Cytobacillus luteolus: one gene and its partner. The protein of the gene in region 2 interacts with the protein of the main gene of each other region in a pairwise test. Links are inferred from orthologs where the notes say so. Each region holds a gene or a part of one and is shown on either strand. Other genes may lie near its edges. The genes, in order: J2Z26_RS12240 and ndk.

The links.
Region 1: the proteins of ndk (region 2) and J2Z26_RS12240 interact in binary tests that used the Escherichia coli proteins (3 or more experiments, as listed by UniProt). The link is inferred for Cytobacillus luteolus from one-to-one orthologs.

Annotation. Positions count from the first base shown.
Region 1 is NZ_JAGGKM010000004.1:36,511-47,600, forward strand. The notes cover bases 2,160-4,860. They hold J2Z26_RS12240 (5-formyltetrahydrofolate cyclo-ligase), read right to left. Parts: upstream 3,945-4,860; coding sequence 3,375-3,944; downstream 2,160-3,374. Other genes in these bases: J2Z26_RS12230 (hypothetical protein), read right to left, coding at 2,312-2,494; J2Z26_RS12235 (DUF92 domain-containing protein), read right to left, coding at 2,588-3,382; J2Z26_RS22135 (hypothetical protein), read left to right, coding at 4,246-4,485; J2Z26_RS22140 (BlaI/MecI/CopY family transcriptional regulator), read left to right, coding at 4,693-4,860. Also shown: J2Z26_RS12220 (rhomboid family intramembrane serine protease), read right to left, coding at 199-1,380; J2Z26_RS12225 (HAD family hydrolase), read right to left, coding at 1,395-2,111; more of J2Z26_RS22140, read left to right, coding at 4,861-4,905; rpmG (50S ribosomal protein L33), read right to left, coding at 5,282-5,431; J2Z26_RS12255 (nucleotidyltransferase family protein), read right to left, coding at 5,652-6,488; J2Z26_RS12260 (glycosyltransferase family 4 protein), read right to left, coding at 6,495-7,838; J2Z26_RS12265 (hypothetical protein), read left to right, coding at 7,976-8,329; J2Z26_RS12270 (hypothetical protein), read left to right, coding at 8,326-8,802; phosphate signaling complex protein PhoU, read right to left, coding at 8,840-9,499; phosphate ABC transporter ATP-binding protein PstB, read right to left, coding at 9,565-10,374; phosphate ABC transporter permease PstA, read right to left, coding at 10,392-11,090. UniProt on the Escherichia coli protein: Involved in the removal of 5-formyltetrahydrofolate.
Region 2 is NZ_JAGGKM010000003.1:172,124-174,972, reverse strand. What follows is about bases 76-2,849. They hold ndk (nucleoside-diphosphate kinase), read right to left. Parts: upstream 1,799-2,849; coding sequence 1,352-1,798; downstream 76-1,351. Other genes in these bases: hepT (heptaprenyl diphosphate synthase component II), read right to left, coding at 1,899-2,849; J2Z26_RS09310 (CheR family methyltransferase), read right to left, coding at 165-938. UniProt on the Escherichia coli protein: Major role in the synthesis of nucleoside triphosphates other than ATP. The ATP gamma phosphate is transferred to the NDP beta phosphate via a ping-pong mechanism, using a phosphorylated active-site intermediate.

The DNA of each region.
Region 1 (11,090 bases), on a different replicon or contig from region 2:
TTCCTTCACGTCCATCTTTGACTTATTTATGGGAATACATACATGAAATGGTAAAGATTGCATAATATTAATTAACCAACAAGAAAATAACTATACTACTATTATTTCTTGGGCAATTTCCACTTCCTAGAACACAATAAAAAAAGTGGTGTGAAAATTATTACTCATTTTAAAATAAGCAATAATAACACATCCACTCTAAATTCCAAATCCTATAATGAGAAATGAAACCGTTAGTAACACAGTTAAAATAAAATAAAAAACGCTATTTTTATATAACTTTTTCTCTGGTAATGAAACAATCCCTGAAGCTAGAAAACCACCTATTAATCCCCCAATATGTCCTGCATTATCAATGCCGGGTACGATAAATCCAAATGCTAAATTGATGATTATTATAGTAATGATATTGTTGCCCATAGTCCTGAAGAACAGTTTTGGATAGGACATTCCAAAAAATAATAAGGCTCCAAATAATCCAAATATTGCCCCAGAGGCACCGGCTGAAATAGATGAACTAAATATAAAACTCCCCAAACTTCCAGCAAATCCGGCAAAAATATACAAAATTAAAAAACGAGTCCTACCAAAAATACGTTCAACTGCACTTCCAAGAAAATAGAGAGCAAGTGTGTTCATTAATAAATGGAAGATTCCTATATGTAATACAATAGGTGTGAAAAATCGCCACCATTCTCCATTTAATATTAAGTTATTTTCTTTTGCACCAAACGCTAATAGTGTATCTATGTTTGTACTTCCTCCGCGTAGTTCAAGAAGTACATACATAATGAGCTGTATTGTGATAAAAAAATAGGTGAAAAATGGTTTACTATATTGGAAAATACGTTGTTCACTTTTAATCCTTCTTTGTGTTTCCTGTAGCACTTCCCTTTTCAATGCCTCAATGCCGCTAGTATCAATTAGAGGACCAGGGGTATTTTTGAAGTCTTCAATTGAGAAATCTGCTAAAAGTTGTGGTCGACTATCTTCTTTTGCTGAATCCGCGTGAAGAAGGAAGGTTTTCATATTTATTTTTGTTCGATTATCTTTGATATGTAAAGGTTCTTCAAGTCTATTTTGATAATCATCAACAGGTGGGTAGGTGGACACATATATATTAGCTACGTCTATCTTTTTAAGACCAAGTTGCTTACTAACACTTCTAACTTTTTGAAGGGTATTCTCCATGTCTCGTTGCATCCAATTTCCCCAGTCTAAATCATAACGTAGTATGCGAACTAACTTAGGTAAATCCCGTTCAGATGATTCTAGCCATATTTCCTGACTTGTTGTTGATATCTGCAATACTCGGTATTCCTTTTCAAGAACCAACGTTCTAGTCAGCTTCCAAAAGGTATAATCTTGTCTAAAAACCATTAGTTCCCCCCTTTCTATTTTAACAATAGATTGGATAATTCAGAAACACTTCTAACCTCTATGCTGGTCCCTTTTTGCATAACAGGTTTTTCATTCCTTGTATTAAAATATATAGCATCCCACTTTGCGTTGGTCGCACCTTCAACATCGAGTTCCCAGGAATCACCTACATACACACACCGATCATTTTTTGTACCAAGTCTTTCTTTTGCAATATCAAAGATTTGAGCAGATGGCTTCGCTACTTTAACTGCGTCTGAAATGATAATACTTTCAAAAAAAGGATATAGTCCCGCCTTCTTAAGCTTGTTATATTGTATTTCGCTATTACCATTAGTTATGATTCCTAGTTTCTTACCACTCAATTTAAGCCACTCTAACATGGTCTCTATACCTTTGAAGGGGACTACAAATTGGGCAACATGTTTATGAAACAATTCTTGCAGCCGGTCGGCTTGATGAATAGTAGTTCGAATTCCCAGTTCTTCCATGGATGAAATAAATCTTGCTCTTCTGTATTCTTGTCTACTCATTGCTTTTTGTGAATATGCAGGCCAGTATAAATCACAATATTTTTTAAAGATTGTAAACCACTGTGTAATAGAAATCTCTTGCTGGCTTTTATTTTCGGCTAATAACAAAGCAAGGCAGTATGTCATTGTTCTTTCAAATGTTTTTTCATAATTAATGATTGTATTATCAAGGTCAAAGCAAATGATTTCCCATTTCATTTCTACCTTTTCCCTTCAATTAAAGGTTAAGTAATATACAAAGGTGTTATTCGGTAGAATAACATAACTCTGGACATAGGTCATTTTCCAGCAGTATTACAATAAATCCTAAGCTTTAACTGATCTATTTATAAAAAAATTGGGCTTTCGATTAAAGAGTTGTAAGTTCGTCTTTAGTCGAAAGCCTTTGTTGGAGTTTTTTAGTAACGAAATGCCTGTCTCATAAAGCGATCTCGTAAGAAAGGAATATTCATTGCAATCGAGACAAAATATCTTCGTATGGATGGGTTACCAAGTAAGCCATTCATTATCTTATAACGGTAACGGTAAAAAGCGTATACTCCTCCGAGTATAACAAAGAGTCTTGTAATACCATTTAACATCGTATATCCCTCCTCATCTTATTTTTTGAAGTTTCACCTTTTTTTATACTGAACGAAGGCTGGCAAAACTTTAAGAAATGGAGGGAGTTAAACTTACATTAAAAATAAGAACGAGATAAGACCCGCAATGATGGCTGAAAATAAAATAGATAGGAAATTAACTAAATCATTATTTATAGCCGGGTACCCTTTATGTTGAACAGTTCTACAATCACAGTGAATGGTCTTTTCTGTTTCAACATTACAAACGTTACACTTGAAACTTACCTGGACTGTTGCCCCTAAAAGTGTATCCATGATATTACCGGCAAAACCAACAAAAACTAATAGTACGGTTATGTAGATCGTTACGTCCCAGTACAAGTAAGACAAAAGACAAATAAATATAGACCCAAACAAGGCAGCAATTGTCCCTAAACTGGATACAGCACCAGATGTACCAGGATCCACTTGCTTAAGGCTAGTAATCAAAAATGGTCTTTTTTTACTTAATGAACCTATTTCAGATGCCCAAGTATCAGCGTTAGCTGCAGCGATTGATGCAATAAATGCAGAAAACAACATCGGTGAAGGAAAAACAGCCATTGCTATTCCTAGAATGGCAGGTACACCGCCATTAGCCATCACTTGAACACCATCCCGCTGCTCTCCTTTTTCAATCTTTCCGGAAATATGTTTTTCTTTATAATCACTTTTATATTTACTCCACAGACTTGAGCTTGCAAAAAAAGCCCCTAATAGCATCAATCCACCATACCCAAAACCGATTGCAACAGAAATTCCTACAAGTGTCGTTGCAAAACCACCTAATTTAGTTAAGGATTTTAATTTATATCCAATAACCGCAACAATTACGCTAAGAATAGAAGGTAGAATGAGCTCACTCATGGCAGTTTATTACCTGTGTGGTGGTAACAATCTTATTTACAGGCAAATCAAAAGATTCAATTGGAAGTTCATCTATAAACTGAATTGGGAAAGCCAGGGCTACCGTAGTCCCTTTATATGCTTCCAAGTACCGATCATAATAACCCCCACCATGTCCTAGTCGATAACCTTTAGCTGTAAAGTATAACCCAGGTACAAATAGAAGTTGGATTTCATCTTGATTCACTTCTTTTGTCAAAGCCTCAATAGGTTCCTTTAATCCAAAGTAGACAACCTCTAATTGATCAAAGGAGGTTATTTCGTGAAATGTCATTGTCTTAGTAGCTGGATGGCACTTCGGGACGACAACTCTCTTATTAGAATTCCATGCTTCTTTAATAAGCTCTAAAGTATTTGGTTCGATTTCCCCTGAGATTGTTATTCCAATGGTATCAGACTGAATCCACTCATCCATTTTCACTACATTCTCTGTAATATCAGCTGATAACATTAAACGAGACTGTTCAGATAGTGATAAAATCTCATCTTTAATCTCCGCACGTAGCTGTTTTTTCGTTTTCACCAACTACACCCCCTGACTTATCTAAAATAATTTTATCATAATTAGCTAAATATGAAGGACATGAAGTTTGGGAAATTTTATAATTTGTGGTATCGAACTCGTTTGCTCAACTGTTTTGAACCTGTCCGTGTCACCTCTTGATTCGGACATGTTTGGATTAGGTTAAACTAAACCTTATCAAAAATAAAATAGATTTTGACCAAAAACCACTCCTTAAGGATGGAAAAGGCTAGATGAGATGATTCATTGGAATTATTAAATGTCTATGTTGTGAATGTTCTATTAGATAGGAGAGGGGTGTATGGGATTTGAAGAAGAATATCTGGCCTTTTTAAATACTCACTTACAGGCAAGAACCGGTGAACGGTTGCGGCGCCTACAAGAAGGTCACCAACAGGCCGAAATGTTGTTTTTGAAGCAAGTGTGGTGGCCATTTACAAATTTAAGTATCTTCATCCTGAATATGAAGTTGATGATTTCAAGGATGGCAAGAGGTATTTGGATTTTGCTTATATTCGTCCTGGTATCCGGATTTGCTTAGACGTCGACGGATATGGTTTTCACCTAAAAAACATCAGCAGATGGCAATTTTCCGACAACCTAGACCGACAAAACCAACTGGTGATTGATAAATGGACCGTGATCCGCTTTTCTTTTGACCAAGTAAAAGAGAACCCCCGTAGATGCCAACAGGTTGTTCAGCAAGTGATAGGGTCGATGGCTAGGTGATGAGCTGGACCAGACATCTCTGTCCTTACTTGAAAAGGAAGTACTTAGGCTTGTGATTCGAAAAGGAAAAGACATAACCCCAACAGAAGTCGAGAAGTATTTAAAGCTAAGTGACAAGACGGTAAAAAAAGTACTTACTCAACTAGTCGAAAAAAAGATGCTAGTTCCTGCATCTGGAACAATGAGGATTCGCTCTTATCGATTAGGGAGGCAGGTTAATGACCCGGTTTGATTAATAGATGGAAGAATTCCGCTTAATTTAGTAATTTTAATATAAATAGCTCAAATAGACGGAGAAATTCCGCTTATTGACTCAAAAAACGTGAAATTGTGGTAGTTTGCCTTGAATAAACGGAAAATCTCCACTTATTTACCTCGAAACGAGTTCCATTCTGTATTTAGCCGGAAAATCTCCACTTAATTTTCTATATGGTTTCAGCAATCAAAATGAGAGATGAGCACCTCACTTTAATGCGTCAGAAGAACCTGTCTATACGTTTGACAAACCCTACCTGAACCTATCCAAATAACCTCTCAATACGGATTCGTTACTCAAAACACCAACTATCGAACAATAAAAAAAACAGTAGGAATTAAATTCCTACTGCTTACTTTGTTTCACGGTGAAGAGTTACCTTTTTCAATCTTGGGCTGTATTTTTTCATCTCAAGACGATCTGGGTTATTACGCTTATTTTTAGTTGTAATATAGTTACGATCACCAGTTTCTGTGCAAGCTAAAGTGATTTTAACACGCATCGTTATATCCCTCCAAACACATGTAAATTGAACTCATCTATAAAGATGATTTTTTAGATTGGATTTGAACTTATCTACCCTCCGAATACAGTATAATCTTAGGTAAAAAGACCATACTGAAAGCTCGGACAATCGAAAGCTTCAATCAGACTTAATTATCATATCATTTTTCTTGTCGAAATGCCAGTTTATTTTTTTCTACATTATAATTACCTTGTATTTATTTTTTATGACTCATACGTAATGCCGTAAACATGGACTTATTTATACGAACTTTATATTTTTTTTGAGTCATCCTTCTTCTTATAAACCCATATGTAGGTGGTTTTCCTACAACTTTAACTTTTACCTTACTCTCTAGTAAATCAAGCTCAGTTTGCCTATAGCGTTCATAACATCCTATATCAGACCAATATCCATTACAGAGAAAGCCGTATAGTCCCTCTTTATTCTCGATTAACTTCGGAAATAGATCGTGACTAAAATCATAAAATGTTTCACTACCCCAATAAGAGAATATATTAGGGCTTACAATATAAATCCCAGTATTAACTGTGTTAGTAAAAACATCTTCCCATTCAAGTGGCTTCTCTAAAAATCGACACACTATTCCTTTGTCATCTGTCTGTACTAAACCATACTGCAAGGGGTTTTCTACCTCTTTTAATAAGATTGTTAAAAGTGCACCTTTCTCTAAATGATACTGAATCGCTTCAGTTAAATTAATGTCTGTTAGGATATCACCACTAACTACAATAAACGGTTCGTTTAAGAAATCTTTAGCATTTTGTATACCACCAGCTGTCCCCATTGGCTGGTTTTCATGAAAATAAGATAATGATACACCGAGCCTACTTCCATCACCAAAGTAATCTTTTATGTTTTTACTTAAATAGTGGGTTGTTATGGCTATGCTAGTTATTCCATGTTGTTTCAATAAATCAATGCTGTATTCCATCACAGGCTTATTTAAAAGAGGCACCATGGGCTTTGGTAGATTATCTGTTAGAGGTCGTAATCTTTTACCTTTCCCACCGGCGATAATGACACCCTTCATGTATCTTTACCCCCTAATTGTTGATGATAAAAGTAATTCCTTATATAGTCTACTTGTGTCATCAGCAATTTTATGCCAGTTGTACTTCGATTTAACTTTTTCTTTCGCATTAAGCCCTAATCTGTGTGCAATTTCATCATTATCTAATAGATAAAGAATCTTTTCGGTTAAGTCATTTACATCTCCTGGTTTTATTTTTATGCCCGTAACATGGTCTTCAATGATACTTGTCAATCCACCTGTATCAGACACGATAGTTGGTTTTCCATTGATCATTCCTTCTAAGGCAACAATACCAAAGGGTTCGTATGTACTCGGAAATAATGCAATATTACATTTTTTAAATAGGGCATTTCGTTCTTGATCATTAATAAAACCGATAAAGTTTATATGATGATCAAGACCCCGTTCGTTAATAATGGTTTGATAACGTTTTAAGAGTGGACCTTCCCCAGCAATTAAAAATAAGGATAACGGGTAACGCTGTATAATCTGAGGAGCAGCATCAATGATCATTTCAAATCCTTTTTCATTGACAATTCTTCCGATAGAAAAAATAAGGTGACTATACGGTCTGCCAATACTATCTGTCAGTAGTTCGGTATTATCCGTCTCTTTAAATTGGTTTGGGTCAACCCCATTTGGAATTACATCAATCTCATGTTGAGTAAGCGAAAAGATTGATTCTACCTCATTTTTCATGTAGTCACTACAAACAATAACATGATCTGCTTCATCAACAAGTCTTTGTTCTTTTTCATGTATTAAATGATTTGTTTGCGTAAAAAGTCCATTATTTCTTCCCCACTCAGTTGCATGAATAGTTACCATAAGAGGCTTCCTTCGAATGGTTTGAAGGGTTAATGCAGCCTCACCAACAAGCCAGTCATGTGCATGAATCAAATGAATAGAAAATTGATCCATTACCTCAAGAGCCTTAACAGCCAACTTAATATTTAATTCACGAACCCACTTAAGGAAATGGATGGAATTAAAATCACCTATAGAAACACGGTGTACATGGACACCGTCGATGACCTCATACAGAGGTGCGCCATCTAGCGTTGTTGTTAATACATGAATGGTAAGTCCTTTATGGACTAAGTGTCTTGAAAGGTCATATACGTGACGTGCTAGACCACCAACAACATGTGGGGGAAACTCCCAGCTTAGCATTAAAATTGCTAGTGCATCTTTTTCTTTTAATGGAAGTTGGTTTGTGTTTATTTCTGGTAAATTAAGATTAAAGGAACGAAGGGATTTTACTTCTTCATCAGTTAAGCGATCTTCACAAGAATAAGAAGTATATGTACTAAAGTTCTCTTGCCAGGTATTATTTTGTTTTTTCAACTTCTCACCCCCTCATCCGAACGTTACTGTCTATTTTCAAGTATACCCTTTTAAAGTAATGTTTCAACATTCAGAAATTGTCGATATTTAGCTAAATATGGTATAAATGTACTTAGATATTTGATTGAGGTGAAATGATGGAATATATGATTATAGGATTACTACTATTTGCGGTGCTGCTTTTACTAGTATCATTCTTTAGAAAAGATAAACTAAACGAAATTGAGGAGCAGGTAGATCAGCTTTCTTTAACACTCATGCACGAAACTTATCAATTGAAAAAGAAGATGAAGATTCTCGAGGAGGAACTGTTGATTAATGAGCAGGAGATTCCCAAACCTATATCACCTATTCGAGATGAGAATGAGTACATACTCACTCAAATCGAAAAGGGGATGGCATTTGATCAGATTGCAAAGGAATCAGGCCTTCCTACAGAAGAGGTCCGTTTGTTAGCAGAACGAGCAAAAAGGCAGAGTAATGGCTTATGACAAATAGTATGCTACGTGGCATTGCAATGGGAATGATTATAGCGACCTGTCTATTATCCGCTGTCCATTTCTTAACACCTCAACAGGGTAATAAGTTAACTAAAGAAGACCTAGAGCTTTATCTCGCTAACCAGGACTTAGTGGCAATACCTCAACAAGAGTACGAGGATCTTCAAACGCAAGATACTAATGCTAATAAGAACGATTCTGTTAAACCTGAATCAGAGAAAAAAGAAGAAGTTGTAAAGGATAAAGAAGATGAATCTCTAAAACACTTTACATTAATCATCGTTTCTGGAATGAATAGTCTCGAAATTGCAAACTTATTAGAAGATAATCAGATTATTTCTAGTGGAAAAGAGTTTGATATTTATCTGACTGAAAATGAATTAAATACATTAATTCAAATAGGAACATATGACTTAAGTAGTGACATGAGCTTTCAAACGATTGCAGATATAATCACCAAATAAAAAAATCTCAAGCTTAGGAAGGCTTGAGATTTTTTATTTACGTATTTAAGTCGTACTGTTTCGCTCTAACCATGAAGATAATGTGTTCTGACATATTGGTTGTATGATCAGCAATACGTTCGATATAGCGACAAACAAAGGCTAGCTGTGTAATTTGGTTGATAGACTGTGGATTCTTTGTCATCAGTTCTAATAGCTCTTGAGTTAACTTACCATATAATGCGTCAACTGCATCATCAGAAGCTGCAGTTTCTCTTGCTAAAACTGGATCCTCATTGATGTAGGCTTCAACAACCTTTGATAGCATATCTAAAGCCATATCAGCCATTTTTGGAATCTCAACAATTGGTTTAATTAATGGTCCGTTACCAATGTGTAGAATAGATTTAGAAATATTTACTGCTAAATCACCAATTCTCTCAACATCATTGGAAAATTTTAAAGCAGCAATAATTTTACGTAAATCAGTTGCAACTGGTTGTTGTTGTGCAATTAATTGAACAACAAGGTTATTAATTTTTTCATCTAATTGATTAATTTTTGCATCGTCTTCAATAATTTGCTTTGCTTTTTCAAAATCTAATTCAGCCAATGCTTTAATTGAATCTTCAACAGATGTTCGAGCGAGCGATGCCATTTCAAGTAAACTGTCTTTAAGCTTTGTTAAATCTTTGTCAAAAGAACTTCTAATAGCCATAGTATAAATACACCTCTTCTTTAGATGGTAAGTCTAACCTCTCGGACATGAAATTCTTTTATAAATCATCCAAATCTTCCTGTAATATAATCTTCGGTGCGTTTATCCTCAGGGTTTGAGAAAATTTTATCTGTTTCATCAAATTCAACAACCTCACCACTTAAGAAAAAGGCTGTTTTATCTGAGATACGTGCTGCTTGCTGCATATTATGTGTAACTATAATAATACTATAGTTCTGCTTTAATTCCTGCACAAGTTCTTCTACTTTTAACGTTGAAATTGGGTCAAGAGCAGAGGTTGGCTCATCCATTAAGATTACATCAGGCTCAATTGCTAAACATCTTGCTATACATAGACGTTGTTGTTGTCCTCCTGATAACCCATATGCATTTTCAGTTAAACGATCTTTTACTTCATTCCAAATTGCTGCACCACGTAAGCTCTTTTCGACAATTTCATCTAGAATCTTTTTGTTTTTGATACCATGAATTCTTGGTCCGTATGCGATATTATCATAAATCGACTTTGGAAATGGATTTGGTTTTTGGAATACCATTCCTACATTCGTTCTAAGGTCTTCAACCTTATATGATTTATCAAATATATTTTTCTCTCTATACAAAATTTCACCAGAAACACGTACAGTTGGAACTAACTCAACCATACGGTTCAATGTTTTTATATAAGTAGACTTACCACAACCTGAAGGTCCAATAATCGCGGTAACTTCATTTTCATTTATAGCAAGGTTTATATTTTTTAATGCTTGATCTTCACCGTACCATAAATTTAAATCTCTAGTGTCATAAACTACTTTCTTGTTTGTTGTACTTTCTATCTTCTCTTTATTTTCACGATCGGCAATAACCACCATAAAAGAATGCCCCCCAATTAATATCTCTTCTGAAACTTGTTACGGATAATAACCGCAATTGAATTCATAACCAATAACACAAAAAGTAAAACAACAATTGTAGCTGCAGCAAGATTTGCGTATTCAGCAACTAATGCTGAGTCAATTGTCCAGTAGTAAATCTGCATTGGTAAAATTGTGAACTTATCAAAAATGCTATCTGGTAAAGGAATTAATAATGCAGGAATACCAATTACTACTAGTGGTGCCGTTTCACCAATTGCTCTTGATAAAGCTAAGATAGCCCCCGTTAAAATGCCAGGTAAGGAAGCAGGTAACACAACTGTTCTGATTGTTTGCCATTTAGTTGCACCCATTCCATATGAGGCTTCCTTCAAGAAATTAGGTACTGCACGAATAGCCTCCTGGCTTGCTACAACCACAATCGGCAGAACAAGAAGTGACATCGTTAAACCACCAGCTAAAACGATATTACCCAAATCAGCACCTCTTACAAAAATAGTCAAACCTAATAGTCCAAATACGATTGAAGGAACACCAGCCAGGTTTGAGATATTTGTTTGAATGAATGATTGGAGTTTTCCTTTTTTTGCATATTCCTCCATGTATATGGCTGTACCCACACCCAATAACATTGTTATAGGCGCTACAACAAGCATTAACCAAAGGGTTCCAAGTATCGCACCCATAATCCCCGCTTTTTCAGCATTGGTTGA
Region 2 (2,849 bases):
AAAAATTAATTATTTGTTAGGTTCATTCTACAAAAAAGATTGCATGTGAAAATAATAGGAACGTCCCTTTCCGCTGCAGGTACTTTCATATATGGTTCAATAAAATGTCTTTTTAAGAAATAACAAAAAAGAATCCATCTAGGATGAATCCTTTTTTATGTTTATTATTTCTTACGGTAAAAAAATGTATCCTCAGTATCGAAATTATAATGGCTTGGGTTGAATATTTGTTCTGTGCTTCCGACAAAAAAGATTCCATCCGTCTTAAGAGCATCACTAAATTTTTTGTATAAGAGATTTTTTGCTTCCTCAGTAAAATAAATTAAAACATTTCGACATACAATTAAGTCAAACTGTGTATCAAAGGGCTCTGCAAGGAGGTTGTGCTTTTTAAAGGTTACAGCCTTTTTAATATCGTCGCTAACTTTATAAAAGTCACCATCTGCTGTAAAATATTTTCGTTTCATATTCTCAGGCACTTCCTGAAGAGATCTTTCTGGGTATATACCCAACTTCGCTCTAGCAATTACATTTTCATCAATATCTGTTGCTAAAATAGAGATGCTTTGTAGTGGTAAGAAATTAGATAATATCATAGCAAGTGTATAAGGCTCTTCACCTGTAGAGCATGCAGCACTCCATATCTTTATACGTGGATTTTTATCTAAAAGCTTAGGAAGAATTTTCTGCTCCAAAACCTCCCACCTTTTACCATTCCGATAAAATTCAGACACATTAATCGTCATTCTATCTAAAAATTCCTGAAATAAAGCTTGTTCAGTAGACATTGCTTGATAATAGTCTTTGAAGCTTGTGTAACCCTTCTTCTCATACAAAGAAGTTAGTCTTCTTTTCATTTGAGCTTCTTTGTATAGGGAAAGGTCTATACCTGACTTTCGCTTTATCTTCATTATAAACTCTTCATAATCATGGGACATTACCATAGCTCCTCTTACAACGAAATATCTTATTAATTAGCTCTTTTTAAAAAATAATATAGTTTTCCAATTTGAACATAGATCGTTCCTTTTCGCTGCAGGCACTTGCTTTCCGCGGGGAGGAAGTCGAGCCTCCTCGACGTTCCGTCTGCGGGGTCTCGACCTTTCCTCAACTTCTGAGCAGGAGTCAAGTGCCTTCCGCTCCAATCCACTCTTCATTAAACTATTTTTAATTAGCAACATTCTTTACGAAGAGCCAAATAAATTTACAATAATTATAAGTTTAGTATATCTCATGTTAGTTGAAAAGAGGAGGAATTTATCGATATTTGTCATAAATCAGAAAGCTAAGAAAAGAAAAACGCTTGAGAGTAATCTCAAACGTTTATCTAATAAATATTTAATTCTAATTATTAGTAAATCCACTCGTTGATTTGGCGAGTATATTCTACTAACTCGTTTTCTTGAAAGAATAAACCGATTTCACGCTCAGCACTTGCAGGAGCATCTGAACCATGAATTACGTTTTTATCAATTGTTAAACCGAAATCTCCACGAATTGTTCCAGGAGCTGCATCTTTAGGGTTAGTTGCTCCCATCATTTGACGAGCAGTAGCAATCACATTTTCACCTTGCCATACCATAGCAAATACTGGTCCTGAAGTAATGAAGCTAGTTAGTGCTCCAAAGAATGGACGCTCTTTGTGTTCGCCGTAATGTTCCTCAGCAAGCTCAGGTGTAATTTGCATTAATTTAGCTCCAACTAATTGAAAGCCCTTTCTTTCAAAACGAGAAACGATTTCTCCGATTAATTGACGTTGAACACCGTCAGGTTTTACCATTAAGAATGTTTTTTCCATAATTTCCACCTCTATTAATTATGTATAGATTGTAATTTAACCAACCAAACAAAATACTATCATTATTTTGTTTGGTTATCAACTTTATCTGCCAATAATGTTAAAATTTTCGTTTACCGATAAATTTCGCAATGTTATAAAGCGTATTTCTTGCTCTATTTTGAGGTAGTTCTTTAAGTATTTTGTAAGCCTTCTCCAAGTATCTATTACTTATGTCAGTAGAGTAATCAATGGCACTTGATTGCTTAATAGCCCGGACCAGAGGTTGTATTTCTTCATAGGTTGTTGATTCAGAAATTTTATTAATTTGACTATTTAATACTGGATCTTGTAATGCAAATAGAACTGGCAAAGTAATATTCCCCTGTAAAAGATCACTTCCTGCCGGCTTACCTAGTTGCTCTTCTGTTGCTGTAAAATCTAATATATCATCGGTAATTTGAAAGGCCATGCCGACATAATACCCAAAAAGATATAACTTTCTATGTATGGATGCTGGTACATCAGATGCAACTGCACCAAGTTGGCAGCTAACAGCAATCAATAAGGCTGTTTTCCGTTTTATTCTACGCAAGTATGTACGAACATTTTGGTCAAAATTATATTTATCCCTAATTTGTTCAATCTCGCCAATATTTAGTTCTACCAAGGAATATGCTAAAATTTTATGAGCCTCGATTTGTTCAACTTTTGCCATTAACTCCAGAGAGCGCGCAAGGATATAATCACCAGTATAAACCGCAATTTTATTATCCCACTTTGCTTTTATCGTTGGCTTTCCCCTTCTCATACCTGCATCATCAATTACATCGTCATGAACCAATGAGGCCATATGAATGAGTTCAAGAGCGACAGCAACATGTTTAATTTTGTCGATATTGTAATCGCCAAATTTTCCAGCAAGTAAAACAAATACTGGACGAATTCGTTTACCTCCAGCCTGTAATAAATGCAAGCCAGCTTGTCTTAGCAATGGTTGCTCAGCCTGTATCGTTTCTTCCAGCTCTTTTTCAATTAAATTCAAGTCCGTATTCAAAAAAGAATACATCAT